2 regions of the Streptomyces sp. NBC_01428 genome follow, and region 2 is predicted to be linked to the other one. Evidence: riboswitches for the same ligand, from Rfam matches in the RefSeq annotation. Region 2 holds a riboswitch; the other holds the start of a gene.
What was found. Region 2 has a riboswitch for cyclic di-AMP ahead of OG406_RS21340 (M23 family metallopeptidase). Riboswitches for the same ligand answer to the same signal wherever they lie in the genome.

Region 1: it holds a riboswitch for cyclic di-AMP, as region 2 does, so the genes downstream of both, OG406_RS07960 (M23 family metallopeptidase) here and OG406_RS21340 (M23 family metallopeptidase) in region 2, are expected to answer to the same signal.

What each region holds. Positions count from the first base shown of each region.
Region 1 is NZ_CP109499.1:1,823,522-1,830,769, reverse strand. It holds gene dxs (1-deoxy-D-xylulose-5-phosphate synthase) at 1-344, shown strand, start outside; gene OG406_RS07985 (aspartate aminotransferase family protein) at 341-1,741, shown strand; gene OG406_RS07980 (helix-turn-helix domain-containing protein) at 1,803-2,453, shown strand; gene OG406_RS07975 (DUF6126 family protein) at 2,450-2,599, shown strand; gene OG406_RS07970 (tyrosine-protein phosphatase) at 2,628-3,425, opposite strand; gene OG406_RS07965 (alpha-galactosidase) at 3,624-5,696, shown strand; cyclic di-AMP (ydaO/yuaA leader) riboswitch at 5,999-6,158, shown strand; gene OG406_RS07960 (M23 family metallopeptidase) at 6,161-7,057, shown strand.
Region 2 is NZ_CP109499.1:4,904,463-4,911,710, reverse strand. It holds gene OG406_RS21350 (PrsW family intramembrane metalloprotease) at 1-819, shown strand, start outside; gene OG406_RS21345 (aldo/keto reductase) at 880-1,824, opposite strand; gene OG406_RS21340 (M23 family metallopeptidase) at 1,998-3,035, opposite strand; cyclic di-AMP (ydaO/yuaA leader) riboswitch at 3,047-3,204, opposite strand; gene OG406_RS21335 (PP2C family protein-serine/threonine phosphatase) at 3,461-4,687, opposite strand; tRNA gene OG406_RS21330 (tRNA-Met) at 4,857-4,930, opposite strand; gene OG406_RS21325 (dihydrofolate reductase family protein) at 5,032-6,192, opposite strand; gene OG406_RS21320 (MarR family winged helix-turn-helix transcriptional regulator) at 6,259-6,768, shown strand; gene OG406_RS21315 (GTP cyclohydrolase II) at 6,928-7,248, shown strand, end outside.

The DNA of each region.
Region 1 (7,248 bases), 3.1 Mb from region 2:
AACCCGTCGACCCGGCGCTCCCCGGGCTCGCCGCCGAGCACGGTCTGGTCGCCGTCGTCGAGGACAACAGCAGGGCGTCCGGCGTCGGCGCGGCCGTCGCGCTGGCCCTCGGAGACGCCGAAGTCGACGTTCCCGTGCGGCGGTTCGGCATTCCGGACCAGTTCCTCGCGCACGCCAAGCGGTCCGAGGTGCTGGCCGACATCGGGCTCACCCCGGTGGAGATCGCCGGGCGGATCAGCGCCGGTCTGGCCGTCAGGGACGAGCGGGCCCGGGCCGCGTACGAGATGTCGAAGGCCGCCGACGCGCCGGCCCGGAACGAGTCGTCCAAGGAGAAGAAGGAATGACCGACCCAGCGGAGAAGGGGGAGTTCGACCTCGGCGCGCTCCTCGCCGAGCGCGGAGCCGAGCGCTACGAGCTGCACACGAAGTACCTGAACCACCAACTCCCGCGCATGCTGCACACCATCGGCTTCGACAAGGTCTACGAGCGGGCCGAGGGGGCCCACTTCTGGGACGCGGACGGCAACGACTACCTGGACATGCTCGCCGGGTTCGGCGTCATGGGCCTCGGCCGTCACCACCCCGTCGTCCGGCAGGCGCTGCACGACGTCCTCGACGCCTCGCTCGCCGACCTCACCCGCTTCGACTGCCAGCCGCTGCCGGGCCTGCTGGCGGAACGCCTGCTCGCCCACAGTCCGCACCTGGACCGGGTGTTCTTCGGCAACAGCGGCACCGAGGCGGTCGAGACCGCGCTGAAGTTCGCCCGGTTCGCCACCGGCAGGCCCCGGATCCTGTACTGCTCCCACGCCTTCCACGGTCTGACCACCGGCTCCCTGTCCGTGAACGGCGAGGACGGCTTCCGCGACGGCTTCGCTCCGCTGCTGCCCGACACCGCCATTCCGATGGGTGATCTCGACGCCCTGGCACGGGAGTTGAAGAGGGGCGACGTCGCCGCGCTGATCGTGGAGCCGATCCAGGGCAAGGGCGTCCACGAGGCGCCGCCCGGCTATCTGCGCGCCGCCCAGGAGCTGCTGCACCGGCACAAGGCGCTGCTCATCGCCGACGAGGTGCAGACGGGCCTCGGACGGACCGGGGACTTCTACGCCTACCAGCACGAGGAGGGCGTCGAACCGGATCTGGTGTGCGTGGCCAAGGCGCTCTCGGGCGGCTACGTGCCGGTCGGCGCGACCCTCGGCAAGGACTGGATCTTCAAGAAGGTCTACTCCTCGATGGACCGGGTCCTCGTCCACTCGGCGAGTTTCGGCTCCAACGCGCAGGCCATGGCGGCGGGGCTCGCGGTGCTCTCCGTCATGGAGAACGAGCAGATCGTCGCCAACGCCCGGGCCACTGGCGAGCAGCTCATGTCCCGGCTGACCGCGCTGATCGAACGCTACGAGCTGCTCAGCGACGTACGCGGCCGTGGCCTGATGATCGGCATCGAGTTCGGGCGCCCCAAGTCGATCAAGCTGCGCAGCCGCTGGACCATGCTCCAGGCCGCGCGCAAGGGCCTGTTCGCGCAGATGGTGGTCGTCCCGCTGCTCCAGCGGCACCGCATCCTCACCCAGGTCTCCGGCGACCACCTCGAGGTGATCAAGCTGATCCCGCCACTCGTCGTCGACGAGGCGGACGTCGACCGGTTCGTGGAGGCCTTCACCGCGGTGATGGACGATGCGCACAGCGGCGGCGGGCTGATGTGGGACTTCGGGAAGACCCTGGTGAAACAGGCGGTCGCGAACCGCTGAGCCTTTTTGCCTCTGGGGCAAGAAAATTGCCCCAGAGGCAATCCTCGGGCTCAATGGACCCATGAGCCCTGCCGATCTGGGGACGGCCGACGAACCGTCCGACGAAGCGTCCGCCGAGCTGCCCGCCGTGGCGCCCCAGCTCCGCGCACTGCGCCGCCGCGCCTCCCTCACGCTCGAGGCCGCCGCCCGTGCCGCCGGACTCTCCCCGGCGCATCTTTCCCGGCTGGAGACCGGTCAGCGCCAGCCCTCGCTGCCGATGCTGCTCGCCGTGGCCCGTGTCTACGGTACGACGGTCTCCGAGCTGCTCGGCGAGACGGTCGCCGACCGCGACGCCGTCGTGCGCGCCGCCGACATGGAGCCCACCCCCGCCGGCGGCTGGATCTACCGGCAGGCCGGCTCCTCCGGACGCGGTATGCAGGCGCTGCGCGTGCACGTCCCCCACGGCTCGCAGGGCGACATCGTGCGGGTCCACCCCGGCGAGGAGTGGCTGTACGTCCTGGAAGGGCGGCTCCGGCTGCGTCTCGGGGACACCGCCCACGTACTCGAACCCGGGGACAGTGCGCACTTCGACTCGCTGACCCCGCACCGCATCGCCGCCGCCGAGCGCGCCGGAGCCGAACTCCTCTTCGTCCACACCCTGCTGCAGAGCCCGACCGCCGCGCTGTGCCTCGGCCCGGCGACGGGCCACCCGACCCCGGGAGAGACGTCATGACCGAGCCCACCGAACCGCGCAAGCCGTCCATGGAGGAGAAGTTCCCGCGTGCCCTGTGGGTCCGGCTGATCATCTACGTGGCCGTCGGCCATCTCTTCGCGGCCTTCGTCTACCTGCTCTTCACGCTGGGCGCGCAGAACCAGTAGTCGGCGCCCGGCGGCGCGGGCGCGCGGCTCAGTCCAGCAGGCGCTCGCGCAGGCGGTCGCGCAGCTCCGGGGTCAGCCCCAGCCCCTTCTCCAGATAGGCGTCGACCCCGCCCCAGGTCTCCTCGATCGTCTCGAACGCCGCCGTCAGGTACTCCGCGCGGGCGTCGAAGAGCGGGCTGAGCAGCTCCATGACCTCGGGGGAGTAGGCGGAGGCGGCGGAGCTGGTGCGGCGCACCTTGTAGCGCCGGTGCGTGGCGTTCGACTCCAGGTAGTCGGCGACGATCGCGTCCCGCTCGACGCCGAGCGCGAGCAGGGTGACGGCGATGGACAGTCCCGCCCGGTCCTTGCCCGCCGCGCAGTGCATCAGCGCGGGCACGCCGTCCTCCGCCATCGAGCGCAGCACCCGGGAGTGCTCCGCCGTGCGCTCCGTGATGATCGCGCGGTACGAGCCGATCATGCGGTCCGCCGCCTTGCCGTCGCCGAGAAGGGCACGCAGCTGGTCCAGGTCGCCGTCACGGACCATCTTCCAGAACTCGCTGCCGTCCGCCGGGTCGGACAGCGGCAGGTTCACGTTCCGTACGCCCGGCAGCTCGACGTCCGGGCCCTCCAGCTTCTGGTCCGCCGCGTTGCGGAAGTCGAAGATCGTGTGCAGGCCCAGGGAGGAGAGGAACGCGGCGTCCTCCTCGGTGGCGTGCGCGAGGTGGCCGCTGCGGAACAGCTGTCCCGGGCGCACGCGCCGGCCGTCCGTGGTGGGCAGGCCGCCCACGTCGCGGAAGTTGCGAACTCCGCCGAGCTCGGGCTCGGCCGACGGGACCTGCTGCGTCACGGGGGCTCCTCATCTTCGGCCGCGGGCGCGCCGGACAGGGCCCGGCCGGCGCCCGTCAGCTGCTGTCATCGGTCGCGCATTCGACGATACGACATGGGTTCCTGAGGCAATGAGTTGTCCACAGGCGTTGCCTCGCGACCGTGACTGCCCCGATGATGTTGATCCCTGATCGCACGTGTTCGTATCTGTGGGGGATTGATGATCGAGATCGGCGCGGACGGCCGGACCTGGCTCCTCACCGGAACGAGCAGCGGCTACGCGCTCCACCTCACGGAACGCGACGAGCTGCTCCACCTGCACTGGGGCCCGCGGATCACGCTCGCCGACGCCGAGGCCCTCGCCGCCCGGCCGGCGCCGCCGTACCGGCCCTTCGACTCCCCGCTCGACGGCCGCGAGGAGTACCCCGTCGAGGGCGGCCCCCGCTTCGTCCGCCCCGCGCTCTCCGTACGGACCGACGAGCGGCGCGGCACCGAGTGGCGCTTCGAGGACGCCGCGGCCGAGGGGGACGAGCTGAGGCTGCGCTTCTCCGACGCGGGGCTCGGCATCACCCTGCACTACCGGCTGCGCGGCGACGTCGTCGAACGCCGTGTCACGCTCGCCAACGACGGAAGCGAGGACCTGGAACTGCTGCGCGCGGACTCCGCGACCTGGACCCTTCCCGAGCGGGACGGCTGGCGGCTGTCCCACCTGCACGGCCGCTGGGCCGCCGAGTCCCGGCTGGCGCGTTCACCGCTCACCTACGGCGAGAAGGTCATCGGCAGCCGCCGCGGCCACACCGGACACCAGCACCTGCCCTGGGTCGCCCTCGACGACGAGGCCACCGAGGAGAGCGGCGAGGTGTACGGATGCGCGCTCGGCTGGTCCGGCTCCTGGCGGATCGCGGTCGCCCAACTGCCCGACGCGCGCGTGCAGATCACCGGCGGCGCGGGACACGACGACTCGGGCCTGCTGCTCCTCGCACCGGGGGAGACCTTCACGACACCCGTCTTCGCCGGGCTGTGGAGCGACGGCGGGTTCGGCGGCGCGAGCCGGGCCTGGCACGCGTACCAGCGGACGTACGTCGTCCCGGACGCGGAGCGGGACCGGCCGGTGCTGTTCAACTCCTGGGAGGCCACCACCTTCGACATCTCGGAGGAGCAGCAGCGGGTCCTGGCGCGCCGCGCGGCCGCCATGGGCGTCGAGCTGTTCGTGGTCGACGACGGCTGGTTCGGGGCCCGCACCCACGACCACGCGGGGCTCGGGGACTGGACGCCCAACCCGGACCGCTTCCCGGCCGGGCTCAAGCCGCTCGCCGACGACGTGCACGCCCTCGGCATGCAGTTCGGCATCTGGGTCGAGCCCGAGATGGTCAACCCCGACAGCGACCTCTACCGCGCGCATCCCGACTGGGTGCAGCACCAAGTCGGTCGAACCAGGACGGAATTCCGCAATCAACTCATACTGAACCTTGCCCGGCCGGACGTTCAGGAGTACCTCTGGGAGCGGCTCGACGCCCTGCTCTCCGGCGCGCCGATCGACTACGTGAAATGGGACTTCAACCGCTCCTTCACGGACGCGGGCTGGCCCGGCGAGCGCTATCCGCAAAAGCTCTGGGTGGCCCACGTCGAGGCCTTCTACGCCCTCCTCGACCGGCTGCGCGCGGCGCACCCCGGCGTCGCCTTCGAGTCGTGCTCCGGCGGCGGCGGCCGGATCGACCTCGGTGTCATGGCCCGTACCGACCAGGTGTGGACCTCCGACAACACCGACCCGCTCGACCGGCTCGGCATCCAGCACGGCTTCAGCCAGGTCCACCCGGCCCGGATCATGGCCGCCTGGGTCACGGACAGCCCGAACAAGCTGCTCAACGGCCGGGTCAGCTCGCTGCGCTTCCGCTTCGTGAGCTCCATGGCCGGGGTCCTCGGGGTCGGCGGCGACCTCAGCCGGTGGAGCGACGAGGAACTGGCCGAGGCGCGGGACTGGGTCGAGCTCTACAAGGAGATCCGGCCGGTCGTGCAGCAGGGCGACCTCTACCGGCTGCGCCCCCCGGAGGGCGGGCTGAGCGCCGTGCAGTACGTGCTCGGAGGCGAGACCGTGGTCCTCGCCTGGCTGCAGGCGCAGCACCACGGCGTGCGGCCGGCCCCGCTCAGGCTGCGCGGGCTCGACCCGGCCGGTGTCTACGAACGGGTCGAAACGGGCGAAGTGCACCGCGGTGCGGTGCTGCTGCATCACGGTCTGAGCACCGGGCTGAGCGGCGATCTCGATGCGACGGTTATCCGCCTGCGTCGCATCTGACTGTTCTGTCCGAAATAGCGTCTTCATTCCAACTGGCCCTGGAATGAAGCGACGTGCGCCGGGTCGCGTGAGCAGCGTCATATTCGTGACGATGTGTTGCCGTCGGCCTTTCGTGACCGGCCTTTGTTTCCGGGCGAATTGAAAGCGCGGAAAGATCGTCATTCCACGGAGGGTGACGGTGAATTCCGCATGGATCAAGAAAGGCGAGCGCACAGAATCCGCACACAGTTGTCGACGTGCTCGCATCTCGCTTACGTTCTGCCTCAATCCGGACGGACGCCCAATCCTGCCGCCGCCCGGAATCCGCACACTCACCCGTACACGGCAGGAGCGGGGGACCCACAGGTTCCGTGCCTGGTCCGGTCTCCGGAACAGGCTAGGGGTACAGCCGCGCAGCCGCGTGGCCGGGCATCTCCAGCCCGCACCCGACAGCTCACCTCGCAGGCGCCGGAGAGGAAATCGCCATGCCCGCGAAGGGTAAGCACCGCCGTCCCAAGTCCCTGCGTTTCACCCGCACGATCGCCGTGGCCGGAACCGGTGGCGCCGCACTCGCGCTGCCGTTGCTGGGAGCCACCGGCGCCCACGCCGCGACCCCGGCCGCCGCCGCGCAGCACACCCAGAAGTCCGCGACCGTCGCCCCGGCCGCCGCGAAGGCCGGCACGTCGACGACGTACGCGGTGAAAGCCGGCGACTATCTCGCCAAGATCGCCGACGACCAGCACGTCAGCGGCGGCTGGAAGAAGATCTACTCGGACAACCGCTCCGCCATCGGCAGCGACCCGTCGCTGATCCACCCCGGTCTCAAGCTGTCCCTCGGCGCGAAGGCCGCCGCCCCGCAGGCCTCGGCCCCGGCGAAGCCCTCGGCCGCCAAGCCGGCTGCCGCGAAGCCCGCCGCCGCGAAGGCCGACACGGCGAGCACGGCCACCAAGACGGCCGCCGTCGGCAACAGTTCGGGCTACACCCTCCCCGTGGACGGCGCCACCATCGGCACCAACTACAAGGTGGCGGGCAGCATGTGGTCCAGCGGCTACCACACGGGCACGGACTTCGTCGTCCCGACCGGCACCACCATCAAGTCCATCGCCGCGGGTACCGTCGTCTCCGCCGGCTGGGGCGGCGCCTACGGCAACCAGGTCGTCATCCAGCACGCCGACGGCCGGTACTCGCAGTACGCCCACATGTCGTCCCTGTCCGTCTCGGCGGGCCAGACCGTGACCGAGGGCCAGCAGATCGGCCTCTCCGGCGCGACCGGCAACGTCACCGGACCGCACCTGCACTTCGAGATCCGCACCACGCCCGACTACGGCTCGGACATCGACCCGGTCGCGTACCTGCGCTCGCACGGTGTTGCCGTCGGCTGACGCCGCCTCGCCCGACCTGCTCCTGACGGCAGGACCGCCTCCGAAGGCCGGACCCCACGATCCCCGGGGTCCGGCCTTCGGTGTTTCTCGGCGGCTCCCGGCGGCTCCCGGCGGCTTCCGGTGTCCGCCCGGGACACAATTCGCGGCGGCTGCCTCAACAGGCCTGACCAGAGCCTTATTCCATGGTTGAC
Region 2 (7,248 bases):
GCCACCGGCTTCGCGTTCACCGAGAACATCCTCTATCTCGGCACCGCCTTCGGCACCGACCGGCTCAGCGGGGGCAGCGGGCTGACCTCCGTCACCGCCGCGACCTTCTTCGTCCGCGTGGTGATGTCGCCCTTCGCGCATCCCCTGTTCACCGTGCTGACCGGCATCGGCTTCGGCGTCGCGGCCCTGTCCGCCGAGCGCCAGCACGTGCGTCGCACCCTGATCCCGTTCGCCGGCCTGCTGCTCGCGATGGGGATGCACTCGGTGTGGAACAGCTCGTCCGACTTCGGCGAGTACGGCTTCTTCGCGGTCTACGCGGCGTTCATGGTGCCCGCGTTCGGGCTGCTGACCTGGCTGGTCGTGTGGACCCGGCAGCGCGAGCTGCGCACCGTACGCACGGAACTGCCCGCGTACACGACGGCGGGCTGGCTGGGCACGGCCGAGCCGTACGTCCTCGGCTCGATGCGGGCCCGGCGGCTCGCCCGCGAGTACGCCCGACATCACTGGGGGAAGTCGGCGGGCCGCTCGGTCGCCGAGTACGAGGCGTACGCGACCTCGCTGGCGTTCCTGCGCCACCGGGGGCGCCGGGGCCGCGCGGGCGCCGACTTCGTCGTACGGGAACGCGAGCTGCTGCACGAGCTGTGGCGCCGCCGGGAGATCGCCCGGCCGTCCCTCGCCTACGCGGCCCGCACCACCTCGCCGATCCCCGCACCGCCCCCCTGGCCGGCGCACGGCTACGGGTACGCGGTCCCACCGGCCCAGCCGTACGCGCCGCCGGTGCCGGATCCGACGTACGACTACAACCCCTACCGTTCCTAGCCCCCGTCCGCGCGGGGCGGCGCCTCGCTCGGGCGGGGGCCCGGGATCACACGGCGGGTGTCAGGCCGACGCCTCGGTCAGGCGCGACAGTTCCGCGTCCGTCAGCGACAGGTCCGCGACACCCAGCAGGGCGGGGAGCTGCTCCACCGTGCGAGCCGAGGCGATCGGCGCGGCGACGGTGGGCTGGGCGGCGAGCCAGGCGAGGGCGACGGTCGCGACGGCGGCGTTGTGGGCCTCGGCGATCTCGTCGAGCGCGGTGAGGACCCGCTTCCCGCGTTCCGTCTCCAGGTGCTTGGACGCACCCGCGGCCCGGGGCGAGTCGACGGTCGCGCCCGGACGGTACTTGCCGGTGAGGAAGCCCGCGGCGAGCGCGAAGTACGGGACGGCGGCCAGTCCGGCGCGGGAGGCGACGTCGCGCAGATCGCCCTCGTAGGTGTCGCGCGAGACCAGGTTGTACTGCGGCTGGAGCGCGACGTAGCGGGCGAGGCCCTCGCGGTCGGAGAACTCCAGGGACTCCTGGAGCCGCTCCGGGGAGATGTTGGAGGCGGCGATGTTCCGCACCTTGCCGGCCTTCACGAGCTCGTCGAGGGCGCCGATGATCTCGTCGACCGGCACCTCGGTCTTGTCGAAGTGCGTGTAGTAGAGGTCGATGTGGTCGGTGCCCAGGCGGCGCAGGGACGCGTCGGCGGCGGCCTTGATGTTGGCGCCGGAGAGGCCCGGGAAGGCGGGGTGCTGGCTGACCTTGGTCGCGACGACGATGTCCGCGCGGTTGCCGCGGGCCTTCAGCCACTTGCCGATGATGGTCTCGGACTCGCCGCCCTCGTTGCCGTCGACCCACGACGAGTACGAGTCGGCCGTGTCGAGGAAGTTGCCCCCGGCGGCCGCGTAGGCGTCGAGGACCGCGAAGGACTGGGTCTCGTCCGCCGTCCACCCGAAGACGTTGCCGCCCAGGGAGAGCGGGAAGACCTCGAGGTCGGAGGAGCCGAGCTTGCGAAGAGAAGTCATGTGTCGATTCAACGCCCGGGTCGGATGCCTGTATTCCACATCCATCCCGCACGTCTGCCGCATCCCGCACGGCCGGTACGGCGGACGAAACCGGCCGGTCGCGGGAGTCCCCACGACCGGCCGGTCGGCAATCCGTGCGGATCAGGGGCCGAGGCCCTGGTCCGGAACACCCGTCAGGGGTTGAGGCCCTTGCCCTGGAGCCACGCCATCGGGTCGATGCCGGTGGCCGCGCCGCCGGGGTGGACCTCCAGGTGCAGGTGCGGCCCGGTGACGTTGCCCGTCGCGCCGACGCGGCCGATGACGTCGCCCGTGGCGACCTTCTGGCCGGCGCTGACGCTGATCGACGACTGGTGGCAGAACCAGAGTTCGGTGCCGTCGTCGAGGGTGAGGATCGTGCGGTAGCCGTACGAACCGGCCCAGCCCGCCTCGGTGATGGTGCCGCTGTGGATGGCCTTGATCAGCGTGCCGGTGGGCGCGGCGAAGTCGAGACCCGTGTGGTAGCCCGAGGACCACAGGGCGCCGGCCTCGCCGAAGCGCGAGGTCAGGGTGTACGAGGAGGTCGGCAGCGAGTAGCTCTTGGCGAGCTCGGCCAGGCGCTCGGCCTCGGCCTTCGCCTTGGCCTCCTCCTCCGCCTTCTTCTTCGCGGCGTCCGCCTTGGCCTCGGCGGCGTCCTGCTGCTTGGTGGCGAGCGCGACGGCCTGCTTCGCGGCGGCTGTCTCGGCCGCCTCCTGGGCGGCGCTGTCGACCTGGTTCTGCTGCGCTTCGGCCTGCTGCATGATGCGGGTCCGCAGCGCCTCACCGGCGTCCGCGGTGCCCTGAGCGGTGTCGGCGGTGGTCAGGCCCGCGCCGGTGAGCGGAGTCGAGGAGCCCTTGGGTGTCTCGGCGCCGTCACTGATCAGGGCCTTGGCCGAGTGCGTGACCGAGGACAGGTCGGGCAGCGAGATCGAGACCGGCGCCTTGCCGGGCGCCGCGGTGGCCATGCCACCGGCGCCGACGGCGGCTATCACGCCTACGCCGAGGACCGTGGAGCTGCGGGCGAGTCCTCCGCCGCGCTGCTTTCCCACGCGGTGCCGGCCACGAACGGGACGGACGGAATCCTCGGTGGGATTCCACTCCTCCCAGGGTCCCTCGTCCTTGCCGTGGGCGAAACCGAAGGACTGGGTGTCATTCGGTGCGAACGAGGTTGGCTGAGCAGGCCGGTTGGACGCCACGTGGGCGCACTCCTTTCCTTCCTTCTCGCCTACCGGGTTAGCTGACGGGTTCGGAGCAGGAAGGTCTCCTACGCGCGTATACCCACCGTGCTGCCACGGTGGAGGACGCTCGATTCACCCCAAGTTGGTGGTTCCCCGGTTCCCTTGCGGGATTCGGCGCGTGCGCACGGAGCCATCTCTTGTGACGGCTGGGACGACCGCGCTGCGTTATCGAACGTTAATAGACCTGGCCACCTGATTCCAAGCTGTTCCGACTGATCGTTAACGCTTTTTGGCCAGGACTTTGGGGTCATGCGCACTGAAAAACGGGCGAGTTGGCCTCATTCCGTCGCCACGGATTCATGTGACGGTGTGTCAGTCGTTATGCGGAGGGACACGGTTCGCTCACTCCTCGTGACAGCAGTCGAGAAGGGCCATCGAGGGCGTCAGCCGCGCCGGACGGCGAGCAGCGCCATGTCGTCGCTGAGGGCGCCGCCCGTGTGCTTGCGGACCTCGACCGCGAGGGTGTTCAGCAGCGCGTCGGGCCCCGGGAAGACCCGCCCGGCCAGCCGCGCGGCCGGATCGTAGAACTCCCCGCTCACATCCCGGGCCTCGGACAGCCCGTCGGTGTGCAGCAGCAGGATCGCGCCGCGCGGAAAGCGGGCCGGCACCGCCCGGTCGGGCGTGCTGCCCAGGTCGCTCATCCCGAGGGGCAGCGCGGCGGGCCCGCCGGTGAGCGGGACGAGTGTGCCGTCGGGGTGCAGCATCAGGGGCGGCGGATGGCCCCGGTTGACGATGCGGACGGTCTCCTCCTCGTGCGGGATCTCCGCGAGGACGGCGGTGGTGAACCCCTCGACGGCGTCGAGGTTGTCGCGCCGGGTGCCCTCGCGTTTCAGCGCCCGCTCCAGCCGCTGCGCGACCGCCTCCAGGGTCGTCTCCTGCTCCGCCGCCTCCCGGAAGGCGCCGATGACCACGGCGACGGCCGCGACCGCGGTCATCCCCTTGCCCCGCACGTCCCCGACGACCAGCCGCACGCCGTACGGGGTGTCCTGCACGGCGTACAGGTCCCCGCCGATGAACGCGTCCGCCTGGGCCGCCTCGTAGCGCGCGGCGACGTCGAGGCCGTCGATCCGTGCCTGCGGTTCCGGCAGCACGGCCCGTTGCGCGAACTCGGCGATCTCCCGGACGGAGGCGAGCCGCTCGTCGCTGCGCCGGACGAGGATGTTGATGAGGACGCCCAGGACGGCCGCCGTGGCGACGGTGACGACCTCGGTGACCGCGTCGACCCGAAGGACGATGCCGAGGCGCAAGTGCACGAGGATCAGCGCGCCGACGGCGGCGGCGCCGGTGAGGACGGTGCCGCGCAGCGAATAGAGGGGCGCGGCGACCAGGGTGGCGGCGGTGAAGAGGGGGGCGGCGGTGAACTCGCCCGGCGTGAAGTAGTCGTAGAAGGTCCCGCCGACGACCAGCAGCACCGGCAGGGCCCGGACCAGGGCACGCACGGCGGAGATACGACCCGTCCGCCATCGCGCCGGACCGGTTCCGGGATCGCCCGCGGGTCCGGACGCACCCGAAGGACCGGCACCCCCCGTCGCCCGCGGATCACCGAGGGGCGGGCGGTCGGCCCGGTCGTCGAGTTCTCCGGTCCGCTCCTCACCTCCTGGCTGACCCACCCGTCCAGCAGACCCGGAGCGGGGACGGGGGGCGACCGGTGTGGCCCGACCGAGGGATTCCGCGACCCTCCGGAGCGAACACGGTGACGGGAAGGGAGGACGCTCAAGGGGCTGTACCAACACCAAGGGCCGGAACTCGTGAATCCGAGTTCCGGCCCTTGGCCTTCAGTAGCGGGGACAGGATTTGAACCTGCGACCTCTGGGTTATGAGCCCAGCGAGCTACCGAGCTGCTCCACCCCGCGTCGTAAGAGCCAGTGTACGGCATCCGCGGGGCCCTCGGCACACACGTATACCGGGGCCCCTTCCGTGCGGCCGAACCACGGTTCCGGGGGCCTCGGCCCCCTCAGTCCCTGCCGTGCGCGGCCCCGTCCAGGAGATGGCGGTTGGGTGCCTTGGCGCGCTGCTCGTACTCGGGCAGAAGGACGACGTCGGCGCCCGCGGCGGCGAGGAGTCCGTTGCCGTCGGCGTCGGTGACGAAGGTGTCCGGCTCGCGCCAGGCGGTGACGACCCGCCGTACGCCGGCGTCGAGGATGAGCCGGGCGCAGGGAGCGGGGCGGGAGGCGCGGCGGGCGCACGGCTCCAGGCTGCTGTAGACGGTGGCGGCGGGCAGCCGCGGGTCGGCCGGGTCGATCTTGGCGAGGGCGGCCTCCTCGGCGTGCACCACGGGGTCGCCGCCCTCGCGGGAGTGGCCGCGGGCCAGCTCGGTCCCGTCCGCGGCGACCACCACGGCGCCGACGCTGAACGCGGTCTCCGAGGGCGGGCAGGACGCCGCCAGCTCGCAGGCCAGGGCCAGCCACTGCCGGTCGGCGGCGGAGGCGCTCCGGCCGGTGCCGGGGGCGGTGGGGACGTAACGGATGAGGACGACGTCCCCGACGGGCCGGGTCTCGACGAGTCGCAGCCGGCCGGGGGGATAGGCGCCGGGCCCGAACAGCCGCGGCGCGTCCGGCTGCCCGACGAAGAGGGGGGCGACGGCGAGTTGCAGCTCGTCGGCGAGCCCTTCCCGTACGAGCTGGGTGTGGACCCGTCCGCCGCCCTCGACCATCAGCCGGCGTACGCCCCGGACGTCGTGCAGGTGCTCCAGCAGCACGCGCCAGTCCAGCTCGGGTCCGGTCGCGACGATGTCGACGCCGGGCAGGCCGTGCAGCAGGCCGGCGGCCCGGCGCGCGCCCTCGTCGGTCGTGTAGACGGCCTTCTCGCCGCCCGTGTGCCAGAACTGCGCCTCCGGGTCGAGGTCGCCCGAGCCGCTGACGGTGACTTTCAGTGGATAGGCCGGGCGCCCGTCGGCGACGCGGGCCGCGCGGCGTTCGGCGGAGTTGACCAGGAGCCGGGGGTTGTCGGCGCGCAGGGTGCCGGCGCCGACCAGGATCGCGTCGCAGGACGCCCGCACCTCGTCGACCCGGTCGAAGTCGGCCGCGCCCGAGAGCAGCAGCCGCTCGGGCCCGGTGTCGTCCAGGAAGCCGTCGAGGGAGACGGCGGCGGACAACAGGACGTGGGGACGGGGCATGGGGGCGTTTCCTCCGGTCGCACGCGCACAGTGGTTCAAGTTTTAAACAATACCTAGACTGGTCCCATGACGACCCGCTGGCTCTCCCCCGCCGAACAGCGCGCCTGGCGCTCGTACATCTCCGCGAGCTCCCTCCTGGAGGACACCATCGACCGCGGGCTCCAGGCCGAGGCGGGCATGCCCCACCTTTACTACTCCATCCTGGCGAGGTTGTCCGAGGCGCCCGAGCGGCGGCTGCGGATGACGGAGCTGGCCGAGACGCTGAAGATCACGCGCAGCCGCCTCACGTACGCCGTGACGCGGCTGGAGAAGGACAGCACGGTGCGCCGTGAGGGCTGCCCGACCGACCGGCGCGGCCATGTGGCCGTACTCACGGACGAGGGCATGGACCTCGTGGAGCGGACCGCGCCCGGGCATGTCGCGACGGTCCGGGCGGCGGTCTTCGACCGGCTGACCCCCGAGCAGGTGGGCCAGCTGGAGGAGATCTGCGGGGCCATCACCCGGGCGATCCAGGACGAGGACTCGGCGGCGCGCGGGGAAGATCTGCCGTGGCGGCGGCGTTCCTGCTCGTCATGAGGAGCGCGGACGACGACACCAGGACGGCACGGACGGCACTCCTCCCCGTTGCTTGAACTTTGAAGCAGATGTAGTGTCTCGTCCCGGACGGTGTGCTTCAAATCTGAAGCACAATCCGTGAACGCCGTCCCGTACGAACCCGCTGGACGGAGAGACAACATGCGCGACCACCCCACCGCCACGGTGCGCACCCGCGTCCGCGTACCCCTGCGCTTCGGCGACGGCTACTCCGTCGACGCGGACCTCGTCACCTTCCACGGCCTCGTCGACGGCAAGGAACACCTGGCCGTCGTCCTCGGCGACCCGGGCACCGACCCGCTGGTGCGGCTGCACTCCGAGTGCCTGACCGGCGACGTCTTCGGCTCGGCCCGCTGCGACTGCGGACCGCAGCTGCGCGAGGCGGTGGAGCAGATCGCGGAGCGCGGCGGCGTCCTGCTGTACCTGCGCCAGGAGGGCCGCGGCATCGGCCTCTACAACAAG